DNA from 2 places in the Kineococcus rugosus genome. Region 2 is predicted to be linked to the other one. Evidence: predicted binding sites of a transcription regulator. Region 2 holds the regulator's gene; the other holds the start of a gene.
The links. Region 2 encodes HrcA, which represses chaperone genes, less so after heat shock. Its sites were predicted from a motif close to GNTNGCACTCGGNNNNNCCGAGTGCNANC; they were not measured.

Region 1: a site for HrcA is predicted at 9,164-9,192, ahead of groES (co-chaperone GroES). Genes of this name have one in related genera too.

What each region holds. Positions count from the first base shown of each region.
Region 1 covers NZ_JBJLSJ010000014.1:72,452-87,463, reverse strand. The annotation lists gene glmS (glutamine--fructose-6-phosphate transaminase (isomerizing)) at 1-1,363, shown strand, start outside; gene ACRYM6_RS10145 (holo-ACP synthase) at 1,465-1,818, shown strand; gene ACRYM6_RS10140 (bifunctional ADP-dependent NAD(P)H-hydrate dehydratase/NAD(P)H-hydrate epimerase) at 1,815-3,251, shown strand; gene alr (alanine racemase) at 3,276-4,532, shown strand; gene ACRYM6_RS10130 (alpha/beta fold hydrolase) at 4,529-5,557, shown strand; gene tsaE (tRNA (adenosine(37)-N6)-threonylcarbamoyltransferase complex ATPase subunit type 1 TsaE) at 5,554-6,036, shown strand; gene ACRYM6_RS10120 (alpha/beta hydrolase) at 6,033-6,806, shown strand; gene tsaB (tRNA (adenosine(37)-N6)-threonylcarbamoyltransferase complex dimerization subunit type 1 TsaB) at 6,837-7,502, shown strand; gene rimI (ribosomal protein S18-alanine N-acetyltransferase) at 7,526-7,966, shown strand; gene ACRYM6_RS10105 (class I SAM-dependent methyltransferase) at 7,959-9,134, opposite strand; gene groES (co-chaperone GroES) at 9,341-9,637, shown strand; gene groL (chaperonin GroEL) at 9,728-11,344, shown strand; gene ACRYM6_RS10090 (WhiB family transcriptional regulator) at 11,445-11,747, opposite strand; gene ACRYM6_RS10085 (MerR family transcriptional regulator) at 12,133-13,212, shown strand; gene ACRYM6_RS10080 (response regulator transcription factor) at 13,387-13,998, shown strand; gene shbA (RNA polymerase sigma factor ShbA) at 14,003-14,887, shown strand; gene ACRYM6_RS10070 (hypothetical protein) at 14,884-15,012, shown strand, end outside.
Region 2 covers NZ_JBJLSJ010000003.1:54,642-69,653, forward strand. The annotation lists gene ngg (N-acetylglutaminylglutamine synthetase) at 1-378, opposite strand, end outside; gene ACRYM6_RS02320 (N-acetylglutaminylglutamine amidotransferase) at 392-2,176, opposite strand; gene ACRYM6_RS02325 (HIT domain-containing protein) at 2,199-2,564, opposite strand; gene ACRYM6_RS02330 (RNA polymerase sigma factor) at 2,671-3,207, shown strand; gene ACRYM6_RS02335 (Gmad2 immunoglobulin-like domain-containing protein) at 3,204-4,343, shown strand; gene ACRYM6_RS02340 (PAS domain-containing protein) at 4,475-5,035, shown strand; gene ACRYM6_RS02345 (methyl-accepting chemotaxis protein) at 5,377-5,994, shown strand; gene dnaJ (molecular chaperone DnaJ) at 6,007-7,125, opposite strand; gene hrcA (heat-inducible transcriptional repressor HrcA) at 7,166-8,203, opposite strand; gene ACRYM6_RS02360 (DUF3097 domain-containing protein) at 8,342-9,208, shown strand; gene ACRYM6_RS02365 (DUF4870 domain-containing protein) at 9,231-9,635, shown strand; gene ACRYM6_RS02370 (LLM class F420-dependent oxidoreductase) at 9,649-10,683, opposite strand; gene ACRYM6_RS02375 (cutinase family protein) at 10,827-11,729, shown strand; gene hemW (radical SAM family heme chaperone HemW) at 11,761-12,966, opposite strand; gene ACRYM6_RS02385 (metal-sensitive transcriptional regulator) at 13,056-13,346, shown strand; gene ACRYM6_RS02390 (heavy-metal-associated domain-containing protein) at 13,346-13,555, shown strand; gene ACRYM6_RS02395 (heavy metal translocating P-type ATPase) at 13,599-15,012, shown strand, end outside.

The sequences.
Region 1 (15,012 bases), on a different contig from region 2:
CGCCGTGCACGCCGACGCGCCCGACACCATCGTCGGCGCGCGCCGCAACTCCCCGCTGGTCGTGGGGCTCGGCGACGGCGCGAACTACCTGGGCTCGGACGTCGCGGCGTTCATCGGGTCCACCCGCGAGGCCCTGGAACTGGGTCAGGACCAGGTCGTGACGATCACCCCGACCTCGGTCGCCGTCACCGGTTTCGACGGCACGCCCGTGGAGGGCCGCCGGTTCCACGTGGACTGGGACGCCGCGGCCGCCGAGAAGGGCGGGTACCCCTCGTTCATGGCCAAGGAGATCCACGACCAGCCGCAGGCCATCGCCGACACGCTGCTGGGCCGGGTCGACGCGGCCGGCCGGTTGCAGCTGGACGAGATGAAGATCCCCGAGGCGGAACTGCGCAGCATCGACAAGATCGTCGTCATCGCCTGCGGGACGGCCGCGTACGCGGGGCAGGTCGCGAAGTACGCCGTCGAGCACTGGTGCCGCATCCCCGTCGAGGTCGAGCTCGCCCACGAGTTCCGCTACCGCGACCCCGTCGTGTCCGAGCGCACGCTCGTCGTCGCCATCTCCCAGTCCGGGGAGACGATGGACACGATCATGGCGGTGCGGCACGCCCGCGAGCAGGGCGCGAAGGTCCTGGCGATCTGCAACACCAACGGGTCGACGATCCCGCGCGAGTCCGACGCCGTCCTCTACACCCACGCCGGTCCGGAGATCGCCGTCGCGTCGACGAAGGCGTTCCTGGCCCAGATCACCGCCTGCTACCTGCTGGGGCTGTACCTGGCCCAGCTGCGCGGGAACAAGTTCGCCGACGAGGTCGGGGAGGTCCTGGCCCAGCTGCACGAGATCCCCGGGCAGGTGCGGCAGGTCCTCGACGGCCTGGAGCAGGTCCGCGAGATCGCCCGCTACATGGCCGACACCCGCTCGGTGCTGTTCCTGGGCCGGCACGTCGGGTACCCGGTCGCGATGGAGGGGGCGCTGAAGCTGAAGGAGCTCGCCTACATCCACGCCGAGGGTTTCGCGGCCGGGGAGCTCAAGCACGGCCCCATCGCGCTCGTCGAACCCGGCCAGCCGGTGTTCGTCGTCGTCCCCAGCCCGCGCGGGCGCGACTCGCTGCACTCCAAGGTCGTCTCCAACATCCAGGAGGTCCGCGCCCGCGGGGCCCGGACCCTGGTGATCGCCGAGCAGGGCGACACCGCGGTCGAGCCGTTCGCCGACGTCGTGATCCGCATCCCGCGGACCTCGACGCTGCTGTCGCCGCTGCTGGCCGTCGTGCCGCTGCAGGTGTTCGCCTGCGAGCTGGCCACCGCCAAGGGGCTCGACGTCGACCAGCCCCGGAACCTGGCGAAGTCCGTCACCGTGGAGTGAGCACCCCCGCGTGATCGTGGCCGACCCCCCGCCGTCGGGCGTCGCGGGCCCTCGTGGGAGCGTGACGCCGGCGGAGGTCGGAGGCGTGGAGGGGTGCACGGATGATCATCGGCATCGGGATCGACGTCGTCGACGTCGCCCGTTTCAGGCGACAGGTCGAGCGCACGCCGCTGCTGCTCGAACGGCTCTTCGGGGACGGTGAGCGCGGGCTGCCGCCGGAGTCGCTCGCGGCCCGGTTCGCGGCCAAGGAGGCCGTCGCGAAGTCCCTCGGCGCGCCCGTGGGGCTGGTGTGGCGCGACGTCGTCGTCGAGCGCGAGGACGGGCACCGCCCGCAGATCGTCGTCAAGGGCAGCGCCAAGAAGATCGCCAAGGAGATGGGCGTGGGCACCTTCCACCTGTCCCTGTCGCACGACGCCGGCATCGCCACCGCCATGGTGGTCGCGGAGGGCAAGTGATCGGCGCGCACCGCGCGCAGGACGTCCGCGCGGCCGAGCGGGCCGCGCTGGCGGGCCTGGCGCCGGGGACGCTGATGGACCGCGCCGCCGCTGCCCTCGACGTGGTGTGCGCCGACCTGCTGCGGGACACCACCGCCGGGGTCGCGGGCCGCTCGGTCGTCGTCCTGGCCGGGTCCGGCGACAACGGCGGTGACGCGCTGCTGGCGGCCGCCCGGCTGGCCCGGCGCGGCGCGGCGGTCACCGCGCTGCTGACCGCCGACCGCGCGCACCCCGGGGCCCTGGCCGCCGCCGGTCGCGCCGGGGTGCGGTCGCGGCCCTGGGTACCGGGGGACGAGGCGGTCTGCGCCGCCGCCGACCTCGTCCTGGACGGCATCGCCGGCCTCGGCGGTCGCGGCGGCCTGCGGCCGGCCCTCGAGGGGCTGTCCGCGCTGACCGGGCCCGTCGTCGTGGCCGTGGACCTGCCGTCGGGCCTGGACGCCGACTCCGGCGCCGTCACCGGCGAGGTGGCGGCCGCCGACGTGACCGTGACGTTCGGCACCGCCCGGCCCGCCCACCTGCTCGGCCCGGCCGCCGGGTTCTGCGGCCGGCTGCTCGTGGCCGACATCGGGCTGGGCGAGCTGCCCGCGCCCGCCGTGGAGCGGGTCGAGCCCGCCGACGTCGCCGCCCGCTGGCGCCGCGCCCGGCCCGCGGACGACAAGTACTCCCGCGGCGTCGTCGGCGTCGTGGCCGGCGGGCCGGACTACACCGGCGCCGCGGTCCTGGCCGTGGAGGCCGCCGTCCGCGCCGGCGCCGGCATGGTCCGCTACCTCGGCCCGGACCACCCCACCGAGCTGGTCCGGCAGCGCCGGCCCGAGGCCGTCGCCGGGCCGGGCCGGGTGCAGGCGTGGGTCCTGGGCCCGGGCGTCTCCCCGGACGACCCCGAGCAGCAGGCCCGGGTCCGCGACGCGCTGGCCTCCGGCGAACCGGCCGTCGTCGACGCCGGCGCCCTGGCCGGTCTGCCGGACGCGCTGGGCCCGCAGCACGTGCTGACCCCGCACGCCGGGGAGCTGGCCCGGCTGCTGGGCGTGGACCGGGCCGCGGTGGAGGCCGACCCGCTGACGTTCGCGCGCCGCGCGCACGAGCGGACCGGTGCCACCGTCCTGGTCAAGGGCACCGTCACCACCGTGGTCGGGGACCGGGTGCTGACGGCCGCCGCGGCCCCCGCCTGGCTGTCCACCGCCGGGGCGGGCGACGTCCTGGCGGGGATCCTGGGCGCGGCCCTGGCCTCCCGGCCCGGTGACGACCCGGCCGTGGTGGCCGCCGACGCCGCCGTCCTGCACGGCCGGGCCGCCGAGCTCGCGTCCGCGGGCGGGCCCCTGGCGGCCCTCGACGTCGCCGACGCCGTGCCGGCGGCCCTGACCGGCCTGCCGGGGTGGGACCGGCCCGGGCGCTGAGGCGGGGCCGGGTACCGTCGAGGAGTGCATCCACGACCCGGTGTACCCCTCGACGTCCCGCCCGACCCCGTGGACGACCTGGCGGCGGACGTCCCGGACGGTGCGCCCGCGGTGGCCCTCGTCGACCTGGGGGCGGTCGCGCGCAACGTCGGGGCCGTCCGCGCCGCCGTCGGCCCGGCCGAGGTGATGGCCGTGGTGAAGGCCGACGCCTACGGCCACGGCCTGGTCCCGGTGGCCCGGGCGGCGCTCGCGGGCGGGGCGACCTGGCTGGGGGTCGCGCACGTCCACGAGGCGCTCGCGCTGCGCGCCGCCGGGGTGGACGCGGACGTCCTGGCCTGGATCCTCACCCCCGGCGCCGACCTGGTCCCCGCCGTGCGGGCCGGGGTCGACCTGTCCGTCGCCGCGGTCTGGGCGGTGGAGGCCGTCGCCGCGGCCGCCCGCGCCGCCGGTCGCCGCGCCGACGTGCACCTGGAGGTCGACACCGGGATGTCGCGCGGCGGGGCGTCCCCGGAGCAGTGGCCCGCGCTGCTCGACGCCGTCGCCGGGCACGTCGCGGCCGGTGACCTGCGCGTGCGCGGGACGTGGGCGCACTTCGCCAGCGCCGACGTGCCCGCCGACCCGTCCGTCCCGGCGCAGCTGGCGGCCTTCGAGGCCGCGCTGGCGACCGCCCGCGAGCACGGGGTCGACCCGGGCCTGCGGCACCACGCGAACTCCGCGGCGGCGTTCTTCGTGCCCGCCGCCCGCTACGACCTGGTCCGCGCCGGGCTCGCCGTCTACGGGCTCAGCCCCGCCCCCGAGCGCGCCACGGGCGCGCAGCTGGGGCTGGAACCGGCGATGACGCTGCTGGCCCGGCTCGCGCACGTGCGCCGGGTCCCGGCCGGGGCGGGCGTCTCCTACGGCCTGACGTACACCGTCCCGGCCGCCACGACCCTCGGCCTGGTGCCCGTCGGCTACGGCGACGGGGTGCCGCGGCACGCGTCCTGGGACGGCGAGCGCTCCGGGGAGGTGCTCGTCGGGGGGACCCGGCGGCGCATCGCCGGCCGCGTCTGCATGGACCAGCTGGTCGTCGACCTCGGCGACGACGACGCCGCCCCCGGCGACGTCGCGGTCGTGTTCGGCCCCGGCCGGCACGGGGAGGCGACGGCCGACGACTGGGCCGCCGCCGCCGGGACGATCTCCTGGGAGGTCGTCACCCGCATCGGGGCCCGGGTGCCGCGCGCCTACCGGGAGCACGCCGCGCGCGGGCCCGCCGCGCCGCAGCGGGTGGGGGCGTGCGCGTGAGGCCGTCGCTGCGGGCGCGCCGGCACGCGCCCGGCGCGCGGCGCGAGGAGCTGCACCCGCTGACCGGTGAACCCGTCGAGGTCGTCACCGACGACGGCGCGCGGCTGCACGTCGACGTGGACCCGGTCGGCCCCGCCCACGGCTCCGGCGCCCCGACCGTCGTGCTCTGCCACGGGTACGCCCTGTCCAGCGACTGCTGGCACTTCCAGCGGCTCGCCCTGCGCGGCCGGTACCGCCTCGTCCTCCCCGACCAGCGCGGCCACGGCCGCTCCGGGCGCGGCCCCGCCGGCCCGGTCAGCGTCGCCCGGCTCGCCGACGACCTCGGCCAGGTGATCGACGCCGTCGCGCCCACCGGGCCGGTGGTCCTGGTGGGGCACTCCCTGGGCGGCATGACCGTCATGGAGCTCGCCGCCCGCCGCCCGGACCTGCTGCCCCGGGTGTCGGCCGTCGCCCTGATGGCCACCAGCGCGGGCGGGATGGCCGCCGTCGACCACGGCCTGCCGATGCTGGGGCACCACCTGGTGCGCTGGGCCGAGCTGGCCCTCGAACGCGCCGGGCACCGCTACGACGTCCTCGAGCGCAGTCGGCGCGCGGGCGCGGACCTGGAGCAGCTCCTGGTGCGGCACTGGAACTTCGCCGGCCCCGTCGCGCCGGAGCTGCTGCGCCTGTCGGCGCGGATGATGGCGCAGACCCCCGTGGACGTCATCGCCGACCTGCTGCCCGCGTTCAGCACCCTCGACGAGCGCGAGGCGCTCGCCGGGCTGGCCGGCCGGCCCGTCCTGGTGCTGACCGCCGAGCGCGACCTCATGACCCCCGCCGCGCACGGCCGCGAGATCGCCGAGGCGATCCCCGGCGCCGAGCACGTCCTGGTGCGGGGGGCCGGGCACCTGCTGATGCTGGAGCACCCGTCGGTGGTGACCGCGCGGCTGGAGCGGTTGCTGTCGCGCCGGGCCCCGGTGGCCGGGACCGTGCAGGAGGTCGTCGTCCCGCTGGCGCGGCGCACCCGGGGACGGAGGGCCCGGTGACCGAGCTGGAGCTGCGCACCCCGGAGGAGACGGCCGCGTTCGGGCGCCGCCTCGGGGCGCTCCTGCGGGCCGGGGACCTCCTCGTCCTGGCCGGTGACCTCGGGGCGGGCAAGACGACGTTCACCCGGGGCCTGGCCGAGGGCCTGGGGGTCCGCGGGCCCGTCACCTCGCCCACGTTCGTCATCGCCCGCGAGCACCCGTCCCTGGTGGGCGGGCCGCCGCTGGTGCACGTGGACGCCTACCGGCTCGGGTCGCTGGCCGAGGTCGACGACCTGGACCTGGACACCTCGGCGGCCGAGGCCGTCACGGTCGTCGAGTGGGGCCGCGGCCTCGTCGAGGACCTCGCCGGGGACCGCCTGGAGATCGAGCTGCTGCGCCCGCACGGCGCCGTCGACGTCGAGGGCGACGCGCCCGTCGAGCCCCGGCGCGCGCGGCTGCGGGGCGTCGGCGAGCGCTGGGCGGGGGTCGAGCTGCGGTGAACCTCGCGCAGCGCTCGACCGACGAGCGGGTGCGGGGCTTCTCCCGCCGCCACCGCGACCGCCCGCGCGCCGCGGTCCTGGTCGTGCACGGCTTCACCGCGACCCCGCTGAGCGTGGCCGGCTGGGCCGAGGAGTTCCACGCCGCCGGGTTCGACGTGGAGGTGCCGCTGCTGCCCGGGCACGGCACGACCGTGGCCGACTGCAACCGCAGCACCTGGGCCGACTGGCTGTCCGCGGTCGAGGCGGCGCTGGGCCGGCTGGAGCACGAGGTGGTGCTCGTCGCGGGGATCTCCATGGGCGGTGCGCTGGCGCTGCGGCTGGCGCAGCTGCACCCCGACCGCGTCCACGCCCTCGTGCTGGCCAACCCCGCCGTCGCGCTCGACCCGTGGCGGGCCGGCGCGGTGTGGACGCTGGGCCGGCTGCTGCCGGGGTGGCCGGCGATCGCGGGGGACCTGTCCGACCCCACCGCCTCGGTGCTGGCCTACGACCGGACGCCGCTGCGGGCGCTGGTGTCCCAGACCGCCGGCTGGCGGGACGTGCGGCGCGACCTGGCGCTCGTGCACCAGCCGCTGCTGCTGCTGCGCTCGCGCGTCGACCACGTCGTGCCCGCGCTGTCCTCCCGCCTCGTGCTGGCCGGGGTGTCCTCGACGGAGGTGTCGGAAGTGGTGTACGCCAACAGCTTCCACGAGCTGACCAGCGACCGGGACGCCCCGGCGGTGTTCGCCGCGTCCGTGCGGTTCGCCCGCCGGGCCACCCACCCGCGGGCCTGACGGCGGCGCCCGCGCGCGTACGATCCCCGCGTGCTGCTCCTCGCCCTCGACACCGCGACCGACGGGGTGGCGGTCGCCCTCCACGACGGCGAGCGGGTCCTGCGGTCCGCCCGCGCCGGGACGGCCCGCAGCCACAACGAGGTCCTCGTCCCCACGATCGCCGCGGTGCTGGCCGACGCCGGCCGCGAGCGCACCGACGTCACCGACGTCGCCGTGGGGGTCGGCCCGGGCCCGTACACGGGGCTGCGGGTCGGCATCGTCACCGCGCGCTCGCTGGCGCTGGCGTGGGGCGCGCGCGTGCACGGCGTCTGCTCGCTCGACGCGCTCGCGGCCCAGGCCGCCGCCGGCGGGCTGGACGGGGAGTTCCTCGTCGCCACCGACGCCCGCCGCCGGGAGGTCCACACCGCCCGCTACGTCGCCACCGCCGAGGGGGTGCGGCGGACCGCGGGCCCGGACGTCGGGGCTCCCGCGGACGTCCGGGCCGACGTGCCGGTCGTCGGGTCGGGCACCCGGCTGTACCCCGACGTCCTGGGCGCCGAGCGCGGGCCCCTCGTCGTGGACGGCGGGGCGCTGGCGCAGCTGGCGGTGGACGCGCTCGCCGGGCGCGGGGGGCTGGGCCTGCTGCCGCCGGAGCCGCTGTACCTGCGGCGCCCGGACGCCACCGAGCCGGGGGCGCGCAAGCGCGTCACGGCCTAGCGGCGGCCCGTACCCTCGCGCGGGTGGAGCTGCGGGAGATGCGCTGGTGGGACCTGGCCGACGTGCACGCCCTGGAGGCGGACCTGTTCGACGCCACCGCGTGGTCCCCGGAGTCGTTCTGGGGTGAGCTGGCCCGCCCCAACCGGCGCTTCCTGGTCGCCGTGGAGGACGGGCGGGTCGTCGGGTACGGCGGGATCGCGGTCAACGGCGCCGAGGCCGACGTGCAGACCGTCGGCGTGGCCCGCGACCGGCAGGGCCGGGGGACGGGGCGGGAGCTGCTGCGGGCGCTGCGGGCCGAGGCGGTCGCGGCCGGGGCGAGGCACCTGCTGCTGGAGGTCCGCGCCGACAACGAGCCCGCGCAGCACCTGTACCGCAGCGAGGGGTTCGAGCAGATCGCCCGCCGCGCCCGGTACTACCAGCCCGACGACATCGACGCGCTGGTGCTGCGGGCGCGCCTCAGCTGACGGGGTCGACGACCAGCACGCTCTGCCTGCCCCGCACCCGGGTCAGCACGATCGTCGCCGGGCGGGACCCCTTGAGCGCGAGCTGCTTCCGCAGCTGGTCGGGGTCGACGGCCGTCCCGCGCTTCTTCACCGTCAGCGCGCCGACGTCCAGGGCCCGCAGCCGCGCGCGCAGCGCCTTCAGGCCGAACGGCGCGACCTCCAGGACCCGGAACGAGCGGGTGAAGCCCGACGTGGCCGCGTGGTCGGTCGTGACGTAGGCGATCGTCTCGTCGACCAGCCGGCCGCCGAGGTCGTGCGCAACGCGGCCCACGAGCCCGGCGCGGATGACGGCCCCGTCCGGTTCGTGCAGGTACTCCCCGACGTCCCCGACGGCCGCCACGGGCAGGTCGGTGTCGTCCAGCTCCAGGGCGGTGGAGCCCCGGACCACCCGGGCGCTGCGGCCGGTGCCGGGCCGGGCCAGCGGGCCGCACCACAGGGCGCACTCGACGACGTCGCCGTCCACGGACGTCCACTGCGCCTCGGCGCCGGGCGGCACGAGGTCGTGCGGCAGGCCGGGGGCGAGCTTGGCGCCGGTGGCCGGGACCCGCGCCGCGGTGGCCAGCACGAACGACAGGGGCGGGGAGGTGGCCTCGGGGTCGAAGACGCGCCGCCCGCCGGAGGTGCGCCGCGCCGGGTCGAACCAGGCGCCGTCGGTGGGCGCCAGCTCGTCGACGACCCCGCCGCGCACGTCCTCGCAGCGCACCGGCACCCCGAGGTTGTGGGCGGCGACGGCCGCGGTGACCGGGTCGGCGTCGACGGGCAGGACGTCCAGGCCGGCGTCGAGGAAGGCCAGGGAGTCGGCCCCGACGCCGCAGCCGAGGTCGGCGACCCGGGTCACGCCGGCGGCCGCGAACCGCCGGGCGTGCTCGGCGGCGACGACGGCGCGGGTGGCCTGCTCGGCGCCGGCCGCGGTGAGCAGCAGCTCGTGGGCGCGGGGGCCGAACTTCGCGGCGGCCCGTTCCCGCAGCCGCACCTGGGTGGTGGCCAGGGCGGCGAGCGCCGGGTCGTGCCCGGTGCGGCGCAGCCGGGCGGCGAGGGCGACGGGGTCCTCGGCGGCGGTGCCGGCCAGCTCGGCGAGCAGGGAACGGCCGGCGGGGGACCGCAGGGCCTGGACGTCCTCGGTGTTCACCCGGTGGATGCTGCCAGGAGGGCCCCGGACCTGGCACTCGCCGGTCGTGAGTGCTAACGTCGCGCGCAGCGTCGGTGGCACTCCTCACGGGGGAGTGCCAACGGGGCAGCGGCCGAACGGCACCCGCGACGACGTGCGTCCGCTCCCCACCCCACCGACCGTCCCGTACGCCACGTTCGCTGAAGCAGAAGGGGAGGGCCGCACCAGTGTCGGTCTCCATCACTCCGCTCGAGGACCGCATCGTCGTCAAGCCGCTCGACGCGGAGCAGACGACCGCTTCCGGTCTCGTCATCCCGGACACCGCCAAGGAGAAGCCCCAGGAGGGCGAGGTCCTGGCCGTGGGCCCGGGTCGCGTGGACGACAACGGCAACCGCGTGCCGGTCGACGTCGCCGTCGGCGACAAGGTCATCTACTCCAAGTACGGCGGCACCGAGGTGAAGTACGGCGGCGACGAGCTGCTGATCCTCTCGGCGCGCGACGTCCTCGCCAAGGTCGCCAAGTAAGCGGCACGAGGTCCTGACGCCCCGGGCGCCCGAACACCGGGTGCCCGGGGCGTCCCTCGTTCCGCCCCCAGTCCCGGGAAGGAAGAAGACATGGCCAAGCAGCTCTCGTTCGACGACAGCGCCCGCAAGTCCCTCGAGCGCGGTGTCGACGCCCTCGCCAACGCCGTCAAGGTGACCCTCGGCCCCAAGGGCCGCAACGTCGTCATCGACAAGAAGTGGGGTGCGCCGACGATCACGAACGACGGCGTCACCATCGCCCGCGAGGTCGAGCTCGAGGACCCGTACGAGAACCTCGGCGCCCAGCTCGCGAAGGAGGTCGCCACCAAGACGAACGACGTCGCCGGTGACGGCACCACCACCGCGACCGTCCTGGCCCAGGCCCTCGTCAAGGAAGGCCTGCGCAACGTCGCGGCCGGCGCGGCCCCCTCCGGCCTCAAGCGCGGCATCGACGCGGCCGTCGAGGCCGTCAACGACAAGCTCCTGTCGCTGGCCCGCGACGTCGACGGCAAGGGCGACATCGCCCACGTCGCGACGATCTCGGCCCAGGACTCCACCGTCGGCGAGCTGCTCGCCGACGCGTTCGACAAGGTCGGCAAGGACGGCGTCATCACGGTCGAGGAGTCCTCCACGACCGCCCTCGAGCTGGACTTCACCGAGGGGATGCAGTTCGACAAGGGCTACATCTCGCCGTACTTCGTGACCGACGCCGAGCGTCAGGAAGCGGTCCTCGAGGACGCGTACGTCCTGGTCCACCAGGGCAAGATCTCCACCGTCCAGGACCTGCTGCCGCTGCTGGAGAAGGTCCTCAAGGTCTCCAAGCCGCTGCTGATCATCGCCGAGGACGTCGACGGCGAGGCGCTGTCGACCCTGGTCGTGAACAAGATCCGCGGCACCTTCAACGCCGTCGCGGTGAAGGCCCCCGGCTTCGGCGACCGCCGCAAGGCGATCCTGCAGGACATCGCCACCCTCACCGGCGCGCAGGTCGTCGCCGAGGAGGTCGGCCTCAAGCTCGACCAGATCGACCTGGACGCGCTGGGCACCGCCCGCCGCATCACGGTCACCAAGGACGACACCACGATCGTCGACGGCGCCGGCTCGGCCGACGACATCGCCGGCCGCGTCGCCCAGATCAAGGCCGAGGTCGAGCGCACCGACTCCGACTGGGACCGCGAGAAGCTCCAGGAGCGCCTCGCGAAGCTGTCCGGCGGTGTCGTCGTCATCAAGGTCGGCGCGCACACCGAGGTCGAGCTCAAGGAGAAGAAGCACCGCATCGAGGACGCCGTCTCCGCGACGCGCGCCGCGATCGAGGAGGGCATCGTCGCCGGCGGCGGCTCGGCCCTGGTGCACGCCGTCTCCGTGCTCGAGGACAACCTGGGCAAGACCGGCGACGAGGCGACCGGTGTCGCCCTCGTCCGCAAGGCGGCCTCCGAGCCGCTGCGCTGGATCGCCGAGAACGCGGGCCTCGAGGGCTACGTCGTGGTCGAGAAGGTCCGCTCCCTGGAGCCGGGCAACGGCCTGAACGCCGCGACCGGCGAGTACGTCGACCTGCTGGCCGGCGGGGTCCTCGACCCGGTCAAGGTCACCCGTTCCGCGCTGCGCAACGCCGCGTCGATCGCGTCGATGGTCCTGACCACCGACACCCTCGTCGTGGACAAGAAGGAGGAGGAGCCCGCCGCCGCGGGCCACGGTCACGGCCACGGCCACTGACCTCCCCCACCGCACGACGAAGGGCCCGGTCCCCCCGAGGGGACCGGGCCCTTCCGTCGTCCGTGCACCGCACCACACCGCGCACGGGGTGGAGCGGGGGTCAGCTGGCGACGCGCATCCCGCGGCGGCGCTCGGTCGCGTAGATCGCCTCGCGGTCGTCCTCGGTCATGCCGCCCCACACGCCGTAGGGCTCGCGGACCTTCAGGGCGTGCTTGCGGCACATCTGCAGCACGGGGCAGCCGCCGCAGATGGCCTGCGCGGCGGCGTCGCGGTTGCGGCGGGCGGGCCCGCGCTCACCCTCGGGGTGGAAGAAGAGGTTCGGGTCCGCCTGGCGGCAGGACCCTTCGAGCTGCCACTCCCAGACGTCGGCGACGGGTCCGGGGAGGCGGGAGATCTCGGCCATGGTGCGCTCCTGGGGGAGGGGGGATCTTGCTGACTGGCTTGAAGCTACAACCGCGCCAGAAGTTGTTCAAGCCCCTGCGGGAAACTTGTTCACGATCTTCGGTGACCTCCGTCACCCCGTTCGCCGGTGGTCCGGCACCGCGCTGAACCGGAGGTGAACACCCCGTGGAGCGATCCGGTGGCCTGCTGCACCGTGTTCGCGCCCCGTTCGCGCCCCGTTCGCGGGACGGGGGACCGCGTCCCTGAACAAGGGTGAACAACCCCGACGCGGTGGGCGAGTGGCGTCCGGCGCAGGCGCTTGCCAGACTCGCCCCATGTCCACCGCCGCCGACCCCAGCTCCGCGGGGTCCGACGCGACGGGCGCGCCCGCGCCGCCCGCCCCGCGCATGACCCTCACGGTGGCCGCGGTCGCCCGCCGCCTCGGCGTCGCCCCGGCGACGCTGCGGACCTGGGACCGGCGCTACGGGCTCGGGCCCTCCGAGCACACCGCCGGTGCCCACCGGCGCTACTCCTCGGCCGACCTGGCCCGGCTGGTGGTCATGCGCCGGCTCACCCTCGAGGGCGTGGCCCCCGCCGAGGCGGCCCGCCTGGCCGCCACCACCGCCGTCGCCGACGGCGGGTTCGCCCTGGCCAGCGTCTCCACGATCCCCGCGGCCGTCATCGAGGCCGCCGTCACCGACGCCGCCGCCATCGCCGGGCCCGGCTCGGGGCTGCTGAACCCCGCCGCCCCCGGGGGCGGCCTGCCCACCGGCGACCCGCGCGCCGACGAGGTGCCCGCCGACGGGCCGCCCGCCGGGGAGCCGGGGGAGGGGACCCGGCCCGAGGACGGCGGGCCCGACGAGTCCGAGGACAGCGAGAGCCGCCCCGCCCGCGGCGCCCACCGCCGCGAGGACCCCGTCGACGAGGCCGCCGAGTGGGCCGTCACCAGCCTGGCCGACCGCTTCGCCGTCGAGATCCGCACCCGCGGGGTCGCCCGCGCCTGGGACGACGTCCTCGGGCCGGCCTCGGTCGCCCGCGACGCCGCCATGCACGCCGCCGTCGCGCGGGCCCTGTCGGCGCTGCCGACGGCCAACGGCGAGCGGTCGGTCCTGCTCGCCGGGACCGGCACGGTCGACGACCGCGACCGCACGCCCGTCCTGCTCGCCGCGGCCGCCGCGCTGGCCGAGTCCGGCACCGGCACCCGCAGCGTCGGCGACGGCGTCCCGCCGCGGATGCTCGCCGCCGCCGTGCGCCGGGTGCGGCCGCCGGCGCTGCTGCTGGTCGCCGAGCGCGACGGCGCGCCGGGGACCGGGGGGCGGGACGCGCTCGCCGACCTCGACGACGTCCTGCGGGTGCGGCCGGCGCCGCTGGTCGTCCTGCTGGGCGCCGCCTGGCCCCCGCACGCCGCGGCCGGCCGGCCCGACGTCGTCGTCGCGACCACCCTCGAGGCGGCCGTCGCGGCGTGCGCCGCCGCCGTCTCCGCCTGAGGTCTTCTACCAACCCCCTCTAGCACGTCGGGGGGCCATCGCGCCAGCGACCTGGAGGATCGCGCTCAGGTCGGGTCGGGTGCGTGCCGACAACTCCCTACGTGGCGCACCCGACGTGCGACTCAGCAGGGCCACGGACGGCCCCGCTCCACCCACACAGGGAAGAGGTTTGTGGTGGCAACGGTTCTGGTCTGCGATGACCTTCCGCTGGCCCGCGAAGCCATGCGCCGCATGGTGGCTGCTGTCCCGGGCGTCACCCGCGTCGTGGGTGCGAGCTCGGGCGAGGAGGCTCTGCAGCGTTGGCCGGTGGAACGGCCCTCGCTGGTGATCATGGATGTCCGGATGCCGGGCATCGGTGGCGTGGAGGCGGCCCGTCGGCTGCTCGCCCGTCACCCGGAGGCGAACGTCCTCATGGCCACGATGGCCGAGGACGGCGACGGAGTGGCCCGCGCGGTCGCGGCCGGCGCTCGCGGTTACCTCGTCAAGGACGTCTCGCGGGAGGAGCTCGCCACGGCGGTGCTCCAGGCGCTGCAGGACGTCAGCCGTCGTCGTGGCGGCAACCGCACGCGTGCGGTGCTCACGGGCCGGGCGCCCGTGCTCACCGAGCGCGAGCAGCAGGTGCTCGTCGGCATGAGCCGCGGGCGCAGCAACGCGGAGATCGGCCGGGAGCTGTTCCTGTCCGAGGACACGGTCAAGACGCACGCGCGTCGGCTGTTCCGCAAGCTCGAGGCCGCCGACCGCGCTCAGGCGGTGGCTGTGGGATTCCGCTGGGGTCTCGTACGGTAGGTGGGTGAGCCCCGGGGGCGACGAGCCGGTCGACGCACGCACCGTCGGCCGGCCCGACGCGGACAGCAGACGCGCCGACGTCGCGTCCGCCGTCGCGCCCGACGTCCCGCGGGTCGAGTTCACGCCCGGGCCGCAGGACGTCGAGGTCGTCACGACCGGGTCCGCCCTGGCCGGCGCGGTGCCCGGCGACCAGCCCGACGACCTGCCCGGTGACCAGCCCGACGACCAGCCCGACGGTGATCTCGAGGAGGACCCCCTGCGGACCGGTGCGGGCGGAGGTGTAACACCGGACGGTCCCGCGCCGATGAACAGCACGGATGCCGGGGGGCTCCAGGAACTGGCGGCTCGTGCCCTGACGGGGGAGCAGGGGGCCGTCGCCGACCTCCTGGCAGCGGTGCGCCGCCTCGTCCACCGTTACTGCCGGGCCAAGCTCGGGCGCCTGCCCGGAGCTGATCACGCCGCAGAGGATGCGGCACAGGAGGTCTGCATCGCCGTGCTGACGGCCCTGCCTCGCTACAAGGACACCGGGCGCCCGTTCGAGGCGTTCGTCTACCGCATCGCGGCCAACAAGGTCGCCGACGCGCAGCGTGCCTCCTACCGCGCACCCGTCCCGACGGACGACGTCCCCGACGCCGCCACCGCCGAACCCGGTCCCGAGCAGCTCGCGCTCGACGCCTTCGACGCCGAGACCGTGGGCCGGCTGCTGGACACCCTGCCGCCCAAGCTGCGGGAGATCATCACGCTGCGGGTGGGGGCCGGGATGTCCGCCGAGGAGACCGGCCGCGCCCTGGACATGACCGCCGGGGCCGTCCGCGTCGCCCAGCACCGCGCCATGCAGAAGCTGCGCAAGACCGCCCTCGCCGACGCCTCCCTGCAGGTGGCGCCGTGAGCACCGGGGACGACGGCTCGCGCGGCGGACGCCGCCGCGGCCACCTGCGCGGCGTCCGCGGCGACGCCACCAGCACCACCGGCACCACCACCGACGAGACGACGAGCGACCAGGCAGGGGGGGAC
Region 2 (15,012 bases):
CATCCGGACGAAGACGTCGGGGTTGCGGTCGCGCGGAGCCCGGTAGCGGGCCAGCGGCAGCCGGAACGTGATCGAGGGGTCCAGGAACAGCTCGTGCGGGGCCATCCCCACCAGGACCTGCGGTTCGCGGACGTACATCGCGATGTCCCGCTCGCCGGTCTCCTCCGCGCGCAGGGCGTCGACGATGGCGGACTGGTCGGTGAACGTCTGGCCGAACACCAGCCGGCCCCACCCCATGTCCAGGACCACGTCGTCGTTCATGTCGTCGGTGAACCACTGCGGGGGCCGCTGCCACGTCCGGCTGGAGATGGTGGGCGCGTCCAGCGCCCGGTGGCGCAGCCCGGCCAGCGTGCTGCGGCGCTTCGTGCTCGAGGTCATCGTGAACCCCCGCTCAGGCGATCCCGTGCTGCTGCAACCACATCTCCAGCAGACCCAGCTGCCACAGCTTGTTGCCCCGCAGCGGGGTGAGTTCCCCGTTGGGGTCGGCGAGCAGCCCGTCCACGTACCCGGGGCGGAACAGCGCGCGCTCGCGCGCCGCCCGGCTGGACAGGGCGTCCTTGACCAGGCCGAGGACCTTCCCCTCCAGGTGCGTGATGGCCGGCACCGGGAAGTACCCCTTGGGCCGGTCGATGACCTCGCGCGGGATCACCCGGTAGCCGACCTGCTTGAGGATCCCCTTGCCGCCGTTCGCCAGCTGGAGCTCCGGCGGGACCGCCGCGGCGAGCTCGACGAGCTCGTGGTCCAGGAACGGGACGCGCGCCTCCAGCCCCCACGCCATCGACGTGTTGTCGACCCGCTTGACGGGGTCGTCGACGAGCATGACCTCGGTGTCCAGGCGCAGGGCGGCGTCGACGGCGGTGTCGGCGCCGGGGCGGGCGAAGTGCTCGCGCACGAACTCGCGCGAGACGTCGGTGGCCGTCAGCCACTGCGGGTTCAGCACCTGCCCCACCTGCGCGTGGTCGCGGTCGAAGAACGCGGCGGCGTAGGCGTCGACGCCCTGCGCGGGCGTCAGGCCCGTCAGCGGCGGGTACCAGTGGTACCCGCCGAACACCTCGTCGGCGCCCTGCCCGGACTGCACGACCTTGATGCTCTGCGAGACCTGCTGGCAGAGCAGGTCGAACGCGACGACGTCGTGGCTGACCATGGGTTCGCTCATGGCGCCCACGGCGTGCCCGAGGGCGCCGACGAGCTCGTCGCCGGTGACGCGGATGCGGTGGTGGTTCGTGCCGAACCGCTCGGCGATGACGTCGGAGTAGGCGAACTCGTCGCCCTCGCGGCCCCCGACGGACTCGAAGCCGATCGAGTACGTCGCCAGGTCGGTCTGCCCCTGCTCGGCGAGCAGGGCGGTGATGAGGCTGGAGTCCAGCCCCCCGGACAGCAGGACGCCCACGGGCACGTCGGCGACGGTGCGGCGCTTCACCGCCGTCCGCAGGGACTCCAGGACGGCGTCCTCCCAGTCCCGCTCGCTGAACCCGGCGAACTCCTCGCGCCGCACGTGGTCCGGCGACCAGTACCGGTGCTCCCTGGACGTCCCGTCGGCCTCGACCACCCGGACCGTCGCGGGCGGCAGCTTGCGGACGCCCGTCAGGACGGTGTGCGGGGCGGGCACGACGGCGTGCCACGTCAGGTAGTGGTGCAGCGCGACCGGGTCGATCGTCGTGTCGACGTCGCCCGCGGCCAGCAGCGCCGGCAGGCTGGAGGCGAACCGCAGCCGGCCCGGCGTCTCGGCCAGGTACAGCGGCTTGATCCCGAGGCGGTCGCGCATGAGGACGACCCGGCCGGTGTCGCGCTCGTGGACGACGACGGCGAACATGCCGATGAGGTGGTCCACGACGTCGGTGCCCCACCGGTGGTAGCCCTTGACGATGACCTCGGTGTCGGAGGTCGACACGAACCGGTAGCCGTACCCGATGAGCTCCTCGCGCAGCTGCGGGTAGTTGTAGACGCAGCCGTTGAACACGGCGGTCAGCCCCAGCTCGGGGTCGGTCATCGGCTGGGCGCCGCACGCGGACAGGTCGATGATCGACAGCCGCCGGTGCCCGAACGCGACCGGGCCCTGCGCCCAGACCCCCTCGCCGTCGGGTCCGCGGGGGGCGAGCGTCTGCGACATCCGCTGGACCGCCGCGACGTCCGCCGCGCGCCCGTCGAACCTGACCTCACCGCACAGACCGCACATGGCGGTACATGCAACCGCAGGATCAGCCCGGCGGCCAGGTGAAGTCGCGCCCGCCGAGCACGTGGCCGTGCACGTGGAAGACCGACTGCCCCACCGCGGTGCCGGTGTTGAACACCAGCCGGTACTCCCCGCCGCAGCGCTCGTCGGCGATGCGCTGGGCGACCTCGACGAGCCGGGCCAGGGTGGCCGGGGCCGCCGCCGCGAGCTCGGCGACGTTCTCGTACCGCTCGCGCGGGATGACCAGGACGTGGGTGGGGGCCTGCGGGGCGATGTCCTCGAAGGCGACGACCAGGTCGTCGGAGTGGACGATCGTGGCCGGCACGTCCCCGGCCACGATCTTGAGGAACAGGTCGTCGGGGGCGCGTTCGACGCGGGAGACCTCGGCCATGCCCCGCACGCTACCGGGGCGCGGGGCGCGGCGGACGGACCGCGAAGATCTCCGGGTCGGGTGTCAACCGTGACCCCGCGCGGCACGTCTACGGGGTGTGAGGGTGGTGGAGGAGCTCGTGGTCGGCGCTGACGACCCCCGCTCGTGGTCGGCCGACGAGGCCGTCGGCGCGTTGTACGCGGCGCACTGGCAGCGGTTCGTCGCGCTCGCGACGTCCCTGCTGGGCGGGTCCGCGAGCGCCGAGGAGGTCGTCGCCGACGCCTTCGTCACCCTGCACCGGCGGTGGGGGGGTCTGGCGGACAAGGGGTCCGCGGTCGCCTACCTGCGCACGAGCGTGGTGAACGGGGCGCGCGACGTCCTGCGGCACCGCGTGGTGGCCGACCGCCGCCGCCCGCTGCCCGACCCGGCGCCGGAGGGCCCCGAGGAGCACGCGGTGCGGGCCAGCGAGCACCGCACGGTGCTGGCGGCCCTGGAGGCGCTGCCGGCGCGGCAGCGGGAGGTCCTGGTGCTGCGGTACCAGGGGGAGATGTCCGAGCAGGACATCGCCGACGCCCTCGGCATCAGCCGGGGTGCGGTCAAGACGCACGCGCACCGCGGGTTGTCCGCGCTGCGCGAGGTGATGAGCCGCGAGGTGAACCCGTGAACGACCAGACCCCGCTGGGTCCGCTGCCGGACCCGGACGGTGACGACGACCTGAGCCCCACCGCGCGGCAGCTGCGCGACGCCCTGGCCGCACGGGCGGCCGGGGTGCGGCCGACCGACCGTCTCGAGGAGATCCGCGTGAGCAGCCGAGCCCGCCGTCGTCGTACCCGCGCGTGGGCGGCGGTGGCCGGGGTCGCCGCCACCGTCGTCGTGGGCGGCGGGGCGTACGCCGTGACCCAGCGCGACGGGGGCGAGGTGCGGGTCGTGGCGGCCTCCTCGTCGTCGGAGACGTCCGTGGCCCCCGCGTCGTCCGCCCCGGCGCCCTCCTCGCCCCCGGAGGTCACGCAGGTCCCGGCGGCGCCGCGGTCGAGCGGGGCCCCGGCGCCGGCGACGTCCGCGCCGCAGCCGAGGGCCACCGGGTCGACGGCCGCGGCGCAGCCGTTGCCGTCGGGCGCGGCCTCGGTCCCGGTGTACTGGCTCGGCGGGCAGCCGGCGAAGCTGTTCCGCGAGTACGTGGCGGCCGGCGACGGGCCCGACGACGCGACGAACGCGCTGCGGGCCATGCTCTCCGGCGAGCCGAGCGACCCGGACTACTCCAGCCCCTGGTCGGCGGACCCCTCGGCCCGGGTGACCGCCACCGGCGGGCGGCTGGTCGTGGACCTGTCCGCGGCCGCGGCGGCGGGGTCCACCCCGGACCCGGCGGCGGCGGTGCAGCAACTGGTCCACACCGTGACGGCGGCGGCGGGGTCGACCGACCCGGTGGTGGTCCGCGTCGACGGCGCGACCGGCCCGACGCTGTTCGGGACGCCGGTCGCGCCGGAGCTGACCCGCGCGCCGCAGGCCGACGTGCAGGCCCCGGCGTGGATCACGCGGGTCGTGCCCGGGGCGGGGTCGGTGACGGTCGAGGGCGTCGGCACGGCCTTCGAGGGCACCCTGCTGTGCACGCTCACCGACGCGGCGGGCACCGAGGTGGCGCGGGACGCGGTGCAGGCGGGGGCGAACGGGACGTTCGGGGAGTTCTCGTTCACCGCGCAGGTGCCGGCGGGGACGTACACCGTGGCGGTGTTCGCCCCCGACGAGTCCGGCGGTGAGGGCACCCCGGCCGTGGGCGACACCAAGGACGTCACGGTGCGTTGACCCCCGGGCCTGAGCCGTCACCCGGACGGCTCAGGTCCGCACCCCCGGCTGCCGATCCTTCTAGAGCACCACCGCCCCGGAGCCCCGGGGCGGGGTGCCACGGATCCAACCAGGGTCGGGAGGCGCACGCGATGACGACGACGACGGGCCGGGAGCGACGAGCCCCCGTGCGGCCCACCGGGCAGGAGCGGACCTTCTCCGCCGACGAGCTGATCGTGTCCAAGACCGACCCGCGCGGGATCATCACCTACGCCAACGACGTCTTCCTGCGCGTCGGCGCCTTCGAGCGCCACGAGGTGATCGGGCAGCCGCACAACCTCATCCGGCACCCCGACATGCCCAAGGCCGTCTTCAAGCTGCTGTGGGACACCGTCTCCAGCGGCCGGGAGCTGTTCGCCTACGTGAACAACCTCGCCGCCGACGGCGCGAACTACTGGGTCCTGGCCCACATCACCCCCAGCCTGGACCGCTCCGGGCGGATCGTCGGGTACCACTCCAACCGCCGTCGGCCGCACCCGGAGGGGGTGCGCGCCGCGAGCGCGCTCTACGACCGGCTGCTGGCCGAGGAGCGCCGCCACAGCGGCGGCCGGGCGGCCGTGGAGGCCTCCAGCGCCCTGCTGGCGCAGCTGCTCGCCGAGCGCGGCGTCTCCTACGAGGAGTTCGTCTGGTCCATCGTCCCCGAGGAGGTCTGATCGTGAAGCTGTTCAGCGGTCGCGGCGGGCCGTCGCCCGCCGACGAGGTGGCCCTGTACCGCGAGCTGGTCCGCCAGGTCGCCGACGTCTGCGACCAGGCCGCCGCCGGTGACCTCGAGGCCCGCGTCGCCGGGGTGCCGGGGTCGGAGGCGGTGCCGGAGCTGGCGCGGCTGGCGAACTCGGTCAACCGGTCCCTGGACGTCTCCGACGCCTTCGTGCGCGAGGCCGGGGAGGTCCTCACCGCCGCCGCCGAGGGGCGGTTCCACCGCCGGCTGCTGCTGGGGGGCCTGGGCGGGGCGTTCCGCCACTCGGCCACCGCCATCAACTCCGGGCGCACCACGATGCAGGCGGGCAGCGCCGCCGTCGAGGGGGCCCGCACGACCCGCCTGGCCCTGGCCGACGAGTTCGAGACCGGGGTGCTCGGCGTGTCCGAGCAGCTGGCCACCGCCTCCACCGAGCTCAGCGCGTCCGCGCAGGGCCTGGCGACCGCGGCCGGCGCGGCCAGCGAGGAGGCCGACCAGGCGGCGCTGACCATGCAGGCGCTCACCGAGGCCTCCCGCGAGATCCAGCAGGTCGTCTCGGTCATCAACGCGATCGCGGACCAGACGCGGCTGCTGGCGCTGAACGCGACGATCGAGGCGGCCCGCGCCGGGGAGGCCGGCAAGGGCTTCGCCGTCGTCGCCGCCGAGGTCAAGGAGCTGGCCGACCAGTCCGGGCGCGCCACCGAGCAGGTCAGCCAGCGCGTGGACAGCATCCGCCAGAACGCCCAGGACGCCGTGCGCGCCATCACCGGGATCGGCAGCACGATCGGGGAGATGAACGGCCTCGTCGACGGGGTCCGCACCGCCGTCGACGGGTCCGCGTCCTGGGCCTCGGCGCAGGACACCACCGGCCTGTCGCAGCTGGCCGAGGAGCTGCGCAGCCAGATCAGCGGCTTCCTGGCGGGGATGCGCGGCTGAGCCGGGCGCCGGTCAGCGCCCGGACAACCGGTCCCGCAGCTTCGAGAACACCCCCTGGTGGGTCTCGGACAGCTTCCCGGACGGGCGCACCTCGCCGCGCAGCTCGGCGAGCCGGCGCAGCAGCTCCTCCTGCTCCTCGTCGAGGTCGCGGGGGGTCACGACCTCCAGGGTGACCAGGAGGTCGCCGCGGCCCTGGGCGCGCAGGTGCTCGGCGCCCTTCTGCTTGAGGGTGACGACCTCACCGGCCTGCGCCCCGGGGCGGACGTCGACCTCCTCGGCGCCGTCGAGGGTCTCCAGCGGGATCGTCGCGCCGAGCGCGGCCGCCGTCATGGGCACCTGCAGGGTGCACAGCAGGTCGTCCCCGGAGCGGGAGAACACCGGGTGCGGGCGTTCGTGGATCTCGACGTAGAGGTCACCGGGCGGGCCGCCGGCGGTGCCGACCTCGCCCTGGGAGGCGAGCTGGATCCGGGTGCCGGTGTCGACGCCGGCGGGGATGCGGATGGTCATCGGGCGGCGGGCGCGGACGCGGCCCTCCCCGGAGCACTCCAGGCACGGCGAGGGCAGGACGGTGCCGAAGCCGCGGCAGGTGGGGCACGCCTGCGTCGTCATGACCTGGCCCAGCAGCGAGCGCACGACCCGCTGCACCGAGCCCTGCCCGTGGCAGATGTCGCACGTCGCCGGGCTCGTGCCGGGCTGGCAGCAGGACCCCTTGCAGGTGGGGCACAGGATCGCGGTGTCGACCTGGATGGACCGCTCGCCGCCGAAGGCGGCCTCGGCGAGGTCGACGTCGACGCGGATGAGCGCGTCCTGACCGCGCTGGGTGCGGCTGGCGGGCCCGCCGCCGCGGCCGCCGCCGCCCTGGCCGAAGAAGGCGTCCATGATGTCGGAGAACCCGAACCCGGCGCCGAACCCGCCGCCGGGGCCGCCGACCCCGGCGCCGCCGCGGTCGTAGGCGGAGCGCTTCTCGGGGTTGGACAGCGTCTCGTAGGCCTGGGAGACCTCCTTGAACTGCTCCCCCGCCTCGGGGTTCACGTCGGGGTGCAACTTGCGCGCGAGCTTGCGGTACGCGCGCTTGATGTCCTCCGTGGAGGCGTCCTTGGAGACGCCGAGGACGTCGTAGTAGTCGCTCACGAGGTGGGGTCTCTCCTGTCGGTTCTGGGCACTGCGAAGATCACTGCGCGAGGATCCGCGAGACGTAGCGTGACACCGCACGCACCGCGGCCATCGTCGTCGGGTAGTCCATCCTGGTCGGGCCGAGGACGCCGAGCCGGGCCACGACCGCCTGGCTGCCGTACCCGCTGGTCACCACGGAGGTGCCGTCCAGGCCCAGGTGCAGGTTCTCCGCACCGATCCGGACGGTGAGGCCGCCGCGGTCGCCGTCCTCCTCCTCGGCGAGCTCCTGCACCAGCCGCAGCAGCACGACGTGCTCCTCCAGGGCCTCCAGGACGTTGCCGAGGGAGGTGGACAGGTCGGCGCCCTTGACGAGGTTCGCGGTGCCGGCGATGACCACGCGCTCCTCCAGGGAGGCGCTGAGGCAGTCCCCCAGCGCCGCGGCGACCTCGGCGGCGACCGCCATGTCCGGCTGCGGGGTCTGCTGGACCAGGTCGGTCAGCCCCTCGCGGGCCTCGCGCAGCCGCTTGCCGCCGACGGCGGCGTTGATCCGCGTGCGCAGGGTCGCCAGCGCGACGGCCAGGTCGTCGGCGTCGGTGGCCGAGCGGATGTCCAGGACGCGCTGCTCGACGCGGCCGGAGTCGGTGATGAGGACCAGCAGCGCGCTGCGGCCGCCGACGCCGACGAGCTCGACGTGGCGGACGGTCGCCCGGCTCAGCGAGGGGTACTGCACGACGGCGGCCTGCCGGGTGATCTGGGCCAGCAGCCGGACGGTGCGGTCGACGACGTCGTCGAGGTCGTCGGCGCCGTGCAGGAACGTCTCGATGGCGCGCTTCTCGGCCGCCGACATCGGCTTGACGTTGGCGAGGCGGTCCACGAACAGGCGGTAGCCCTTGTCGGTGGGGATGCGCCCGGCGCTGGTGTGGGGCTGGGTGATGTAGCCCTCGTCCTCCAGCACGGCCATGTCGTTGCGGATGGTGGCGGGCGAGACGCCGAGGGCGTGGCGCTCCACGAGGGTCTTGGAGCCGACGGGCTCGTGGCTGGAGACGTAGTCCTCGACGATGGCCCGCAACACCGCGAGCCTGCGGTCGTCGCTCATCCGTCCCTCCCTGCTCCGGCAGCCGGTGCTGCGCCCCCCGCGCGTCTGGCACTCCACGCGCGCGAGTGCCAAGTCTAGGCGCTCGGGCACCGGTCGCGCCTCCCCCGCCGGCCGCCCGGGCCTGGTTAGCGTTCCCCCGTGACCCGCTACGACGACCGGTACGGCGCCGACGTGCTCTCGGCCGACCCGCACGCCCGCAGCCGCCCGAAGCCCACCCACCGCGACGAGCCCGCCGTGCGCGGCCTGGTCGTGGAGGACGTCGACACCGGCTGGGTCGGCGCGGTCGTGCGGGTGGAGAAGAGCGGCGGGGTGCACGTCGTCGTCCTGGAGGACGCCAGGGGCCGCACCCGCACGTTCCCGCTGGGGCCGGGGTTCTGGGTGGACGGGCAGCCGGTGCGGCTCGTGGCGCCGCGGGCCGCGGGCCCGGCCCGGCCCACCCGCACCGCCAGCGGGTCGGTGGCCGTCGCCGGCGCCCCCGCCCGCACCGCGCGCGCCTCGCGCCTGCTCGTGGAGGGCCGCCACGACGCCGAGCTCGTCGAGAAGGTGTGGGGCGACGACCTGCGCGTCGAGGGCGTCGTGGTGGAGATGCTCGACGGCGTCGACGACCTCGACGCCGCGATCCGCTCCTTCGGGCCCGGGCCGGGGCGGCGCATCGGCGTCCTCGTCGACCACCTCGTGCCGGGGTCGAAGGAGTCGCGGATCGTCGCGGGTGTCGCGCGCAGCCCGCACGTCCTGGTGGTGGGGCACCCGTTCGTCGACGTGTGGCAGTCGGTCCGCCCGCAGCGGCTGGGCTGGACGGCGTGGCCGACGATCCCGCGCGGGCGGGACTGGAAGCACGGGATCCTCGCCGAGCTGGGCTGGCCGCACGCCACCCAGGCCGACGTCGCACACGGCTGGAAGCGCATCCTGGGGACGGTGCGCACGTACGCCGACCTGGAGCCGGCGCTGCTGGGCCGGGTGGAGGAACTCGTCGACTTCGTGACCGCCGACCTGGCGGACCGCTGAGGGAACGGTCAGGATCGGAGTCGTGACCCAGCCCCCGATGCCGCCGCAGCAGCCCTACGCCCCGGTCCCGATGTCGCCGTCGGACGAACGGATGTGGGGGATGTTCGGGCACCTGTCCGCGATCGCCGCGAGCTTCCTGACCCTGCCGTTCCTGGGGCCGCTGATCCTGTTCCTGGTCTTCAAGGACCGCAGCGGGTTCGTGCGCGGGCACACGGCCGAGGCGCTGAACATGACGATCTCGCTGATCGTCTACGAGGTGGTGCTGTTCGTCGTCTGCTCGGTCCTGGCGCTGTTCACCTTCGGGCTGTCGTACGGCCTCATGGTGGTGCCCGGCATCGTCGCGCTGGTCTTCGCGATCCTCGCGGCGGTCGCGGCGAACCAGGGCCGCGCCTACCGCTACCCGCTGATCTTCCGGCTGGTGCGCTGAGGCGCGGGCGGTCTCAGGCGCTCACCGCGCGCAGGTCCCCGGTGGGGTCGACCCCCAGGGGGACCAGCGCGACGGTGCTGACCCCGGCCCGGGCGTAGTCGTCCAGCCGGGACCGCACATGCGCCACCGGGCCCACCAGGCTCGTCGCCTCCACCAGGCCCGCCGGGACGGCCTGCACGGCGTCGTCCTTGCGCCCGGCGAGGTAGAGGTCCTGCACGGCGTCGACGGCGTCGGCGAACCCGAGGCGGCGGCCGAGGTCGGCGTAGAAGTTCTGCTCCCGCGAGCCCATGCCGCCGACGTACAGGGCGATGAGCCGGCGCACCGGCAGCTCCGCGCGGGCACGCTCCTCCCCCGTCGCGCCCGTCAGCACGAACGGCACCGAGGCCGTCACCTCGAACCCCTGCACCGGCCGGGTGCGGCGCGCGAACCCGGCGCGCAGCCGGTCGAACGACTCCGCGCAGTTCTCCGGGACCAGGAACGAGGGCAGCCAGCCGTCGGCGATCTCCCCGGCCAGCTCCACGTTGCGCGGGCCCACGGCGGCCAGGTGGATCGGCAGGTCGGGCCGCGGGGCGGGCTGCATGAGCTTGAGGGGCACGCCCGGGCCGCCGGGCAGCGGCAGCCGCAGGTGGGTGCCCTCGAACCGCGAGTCCTCGCGGGCCAGCAGCCGGCGGACCACCGCGACGTACTCGCGGGTCCGGGCCAGGGGGTGGGCGAAGGGCTGGCCGTACCAGCCCTCGGCGACCTGCGGGCCCGAGACGCCCAGCCCGAGCCGGAACCGGCCCCCGGACAGCCCGTCGAGGGTGGCCGCCGTCATGGCCGTGGAGGCCGCGGCCCGCGCGGGGACCTGCAGGACGGCCGAGCCGAGCCCGATGCGGGTGGTCCGCCCGGCGAGCCAGCCCAGGACGCTCACGGCGTCGGTGCCGTACGCCTCGGCGACCCAGGCGGAGGCGAACCCGGCGTCCTCGGCGGCGCGGGTCAGCTCCAGGGCCCGGGCCGCGGCGGGCCCGACGGGTCCGGTGAGGTAGCCCAGGCTCAGTCCGAGGTCCATCCCCGCACGCTACGGGACGGCCGCGCGGGCCCTTGCCGCCACCGGGCCCCCGGGGCATCCTGTGCCCCGTCCGTGCGGTTCCCGTGAGGGCGCACCCGGACCCCACCCCCGACCACCGCGGTCGACGACGCGAAGGACCCACCGTGCTCCGTACCCCCCTGCGCCGCTCCCCCCTGCTGCGCCGCCTCTGCGCGTCCGCCTCCCTCACCGCCGCCGTCGCCGGCGCCGGGCTGGTGGCCACCGCCGCCCCCGCGGCGGCCGCGACCTGCTCCGACGTCGAGGTCGTCTTCGCCCGCGGCACGGGTGAGGCGCCGGGCCTGGGCATCGTCGGCGGCCCGTTCGTGCGGGCCCTGACCAGCCAGCTGTCCGACCGGAGCGTCGGCTCCCACGCCGTCGACTACGCCGCGAACTCGTCGCAGACCAGCGCCGGTCCCGGGGCCAGCGCCATGAGCGCGCACGTGAGCTCGGTCGCGGCGCAGTGCCCGGGGACCCGCTTCGTCCTCGGCGGGTACTCCCAGGGGGCCACGGTCACCGACATCGCCCTCGGCATCCGCACGGGGACCACCAGCGGCACCCCCGTCCCGGCCGGGCTCGCCGGGCGGGTGGCGGCCGTGGTCGTGTTCGGCAACCCGCTGGGGCTGAGCGGGCGCACGATCGCCACGGCCAGCCCGACGTACGGGCCGAAGTCGAAGGACTACTGCAACAGCAGCGACACCGTCTGCGGCAGCGCCCCGAAGACGGGCACGGGCGGTCACCTCAGCTACGTCTCGAACGGGTCGGCGACCGCCGGTGCGCAGTTCGCGGCGGGCCTCGTCCGCGCCGGCGGGACCCCGACCCCGACCCCGGACCCGGACCCGACGGACCCGGGGGCGGGCACGTGCGTGCGGGACAGCACCCGCGCGCACGTCGCCGCCGACCGCGCCGTCAGCGTGTTCGGCCGCGCCTACGCGCGCGGCAGCCGCGACGACCTGGGCCTGGTGAGCAGCTACAGCAGCGTGTCGCTGCGCGCGGTCGACGGCGGCTGGGAGCGCGTCGCGTCCTGCTGAGACGGACCCCACCGGGCGGGGCCGGCGTGCTTCAGTCGAGCAGCCGGCGCACCACGGCGTCGGCCAGCAGCCGGCCCCGCCGCGTGAGGGCGACCCGGCCGCCGGGGGCCGGTTCCAGCAGCCCGTCGAGCAGGAGCTGCGCCGTCTGGGGGCGCACGTCCCACCAGGCGGGGTCGAACCCCTCCGCCAGCCGCGAGCGCAGCAGGACGTCCTCGACGCGGCGGTCGTCGGCGCCGAGCTGCTCGCGGGCGTGGGCCGGGGACTGCCCGGCGCCGATCCGGCCGGCGTAGGCGGTGGGGTGCTTGACGTTCCACCACCGCACCCCGCCGACGTGGCTGTGCGCGCCGGGCCCGATCCCCCACCAGTCGCCGCCGCGCCAGTAGGCGAGGTTGTGGGCGCAGGCGAACCGGGGTTCGCGGGCCCAGTTGCTCACCTCGTACCAGGCGAACCCGGCGGCGGCGAGGGTGTCGTCGACGATCTCGTACTTGTCGGCCTCGTCGTCGTCGGAGGGTTCGGGGACCTGCCCGCGGCGCATCTGGCCGGCCAGCTTCGTGCCCTCCTCGACGATGAGCGCGTAGGCCGAGACGTGGTCGGGGGCGCAGTCGAGCGCGGCGTCCAGGCTGCGGCGCAGGTCGTCCGGGGACTCCCCGGGGGTGCCGTAGATGAGGTCGAGGCTGACGTCGAGCCCGGCCTCGCGGGCCCAGCGGACGGCCAGGGGGACGCGGGCGGGGTCGTGGGTGCGTTCCAGGACGGCCAGGACGTGCGGGACGGCGGACTGCATCCCGAAGGAGACCCGGGTGAAACCGGCCTCCCGCAGCCGGAGCAGGCCCTGGGGGGTCACCGAGTCGGGGTTGGCCTCGGTGGTGACCTCGGCGCCGGGGGCGAGCCCGAACTCCTCGCGCACCGCGGTGAGCATGGTGGCGAGGTCCTCGGCGGGCAGCAGCGTGGGCGTGCCGCCGCCGAAGAACACCGTCGCGGCCGGGCGGGCGGCGTCGCCGAGGACGCCGGCGGCCATCCGCACCTCGGCCGCGGCCGTCGAGGCGTAGGCCGCCTGGGAGCCGCCGCCGCCGAGCTCGGTGGCGGTGTAGGTGTTGAAGTCGCAGTAGCCGCAGCGCACCGCGCAGAACGGGACGTGCAGGTAGACGCCGAAGGTGCGCCCGGCCGCACCGTCGAGGGCGTGCGGGGGCAGGGATCCGTCGGTGGGGGCGGTCTCGCCGTCGGGCAGGGTGCTGGGCACCCCCCCAGTGTCGCCCCTGGGACTCCCTGCCCGGGTACCCCTAGGGGGTAGGGGTTGCACGACACACCCCAGGGGGGTATCAAGGAGGCATGGAGCACGCACCCGGGTACGCCGGGGAGAAGACGGAGGTCCTCAAGCGGCTGCGCCGCGTCGAGGGCCAGGTGCGCGGCCTGCAGCGGATGGTCGAGGAGGACGCGTACTGCATCGACGTCCTGACCCAGGTCTCCGCCGCCACCAAGGCCCTGCAGGCGGTCGCCCTGTCCCTGCTGGACGACCACCTCGGGCACTGCGTGGCGCACGCGGCCGCCGAGGGCGGGACCGTGGCCGACGAGAAGATCAAGGAAGCGAGCGCGGCGATCGCGCGGTTGGTGAGGTCGTGATGAACCGGTTCGGCGTGTCCGGGATGACCTGCGGCCACTGCGTGGCGGCGGTGACCGAGGAGGTCTCGGCCCTGCCGGGCGTCGAGTCGGTCCACGTCGACCTCGTCGCCGGCGGCACCTCCACCCTCACGATCACCAGCGCGTCCCCGCTCGACCGCTCCGCCGTCGCGGCCGCGGTCGACGAGGCCGGCTACGACCCGGTGGACTGACGTGGTCACCACCAGCGGTTCCGTCGAGCTCCTCATCGGCGGCATGACCTGCGCCTCGTGCGCCAACCGCGTCGAGAAGAAGCTCAACCGGATGCCCGGCGTCGAGGCGAGCGTGAACTACGCCACCGAGAAGGCCACCGTCCGGCTGCCCGCGGGCACCGGCGTCGCCGAGGCCATCGCCGTGGTGGAGAAGACCGGGTACACCGCCACGCTCCCCGCGGCGGACCCCGCACCCGCTGCGCCGCAGGAGGACCCGGTCACCGCCGAGCTCGGCCACCGGCTCGCGGTCACGGCCGCCCTCGGGCTGCCCGTGCTGCTGCTGTCGATGGTCCCGGTCCTGCAGTTCGCGAACTGGCAGTGGCTGGCGTTCGCGCTGACCTCCCCCGTCGTCGTCTGGGGGGCCTGGCCGTTCCACCGCGCCGCCGTCGTGGGCGCCCGCCACGGCGCGGCGACGATGGACACCCTCGTCAGCCTGGGCGTCGTCGCGGCGTACCTGACGTCCGCGGCCTCGCTGTTCCTCGGCGACGCCGGGATGCCCGGGACGCACATGGGGTTCTCCCTGCTCGGCTCGACCGGGGACGAGCTGTACCTCGAGGTCGCGGCCGTCGTGACCGTCTTCGTCCTGGCCGGGCGGTACCTGGAGGCCCGCGCGCGGCGCCGGTCGGGAGCGGCGCTGCGGGCGCTGCTGGCCCTGGGCGCCAAGGACGTCGCGGTGCTGCGCGCCGGCGCCGAGGTGCGCGTCCCGGTCGCCGACCTGCGCGCCGGGGACGACTTCGTGGTCCGCCCCGGGGAGACCGTCGCCACCGACGGCACCGTCCGCGAGGGCACCTCCGCCGTCGACCAGAGCCTGCTCACCGGCGAGTCCGTGCCGGTGGAGGTGGGCGCCGGGGACGCCGTCGTGGGCGGCACCGTCAACGCCGGGGGCCGGCTCGTCGTGCGCGCGACCCGCGTCGGCGCCGACACCCAGCTGGCCCGCATCGGCCGGGCGGTCGAGCGGGCGCAGTCGGGCAAGGCCGCGGCGCAACGGCTCGCCGACCGCGTCTCGGGGGTCTTCGTGCCCGTCGTGCTCGTCGGGGCGCTGGCCACGTTCGTCGGCTGGCTGCTGGCCGGCACCCCCGCGCCGGAGGCGCTGACCGTCGCCGTCGCCGTCCTCGTCATCGCCTGCCCCTGCGCGCTGGGCCTGGCCACCCCGACGGCGCTGCTCGTCGGGACCGGCCGCGGCGCGCAGCTCGGCATCCTCGTCAAGGGGCCCGAGGCGCTGGAGTCGACCCGGCGCGTCGACACCGTCGTCCTGGACAAGACCGGGACGGTGACCACCGGGCGGATGTCCCTGGTCGCCGTGGTCCCCGCCCCCGGCGTCGACGCGGACGACCTGCTGCGGCGGGCCGGCGCCCTGGAGGACGCCTCCGAGCACCCCGTCGGCCGCGCGGTCGCCGCGGCCGCCCGCGAGCGCGGTC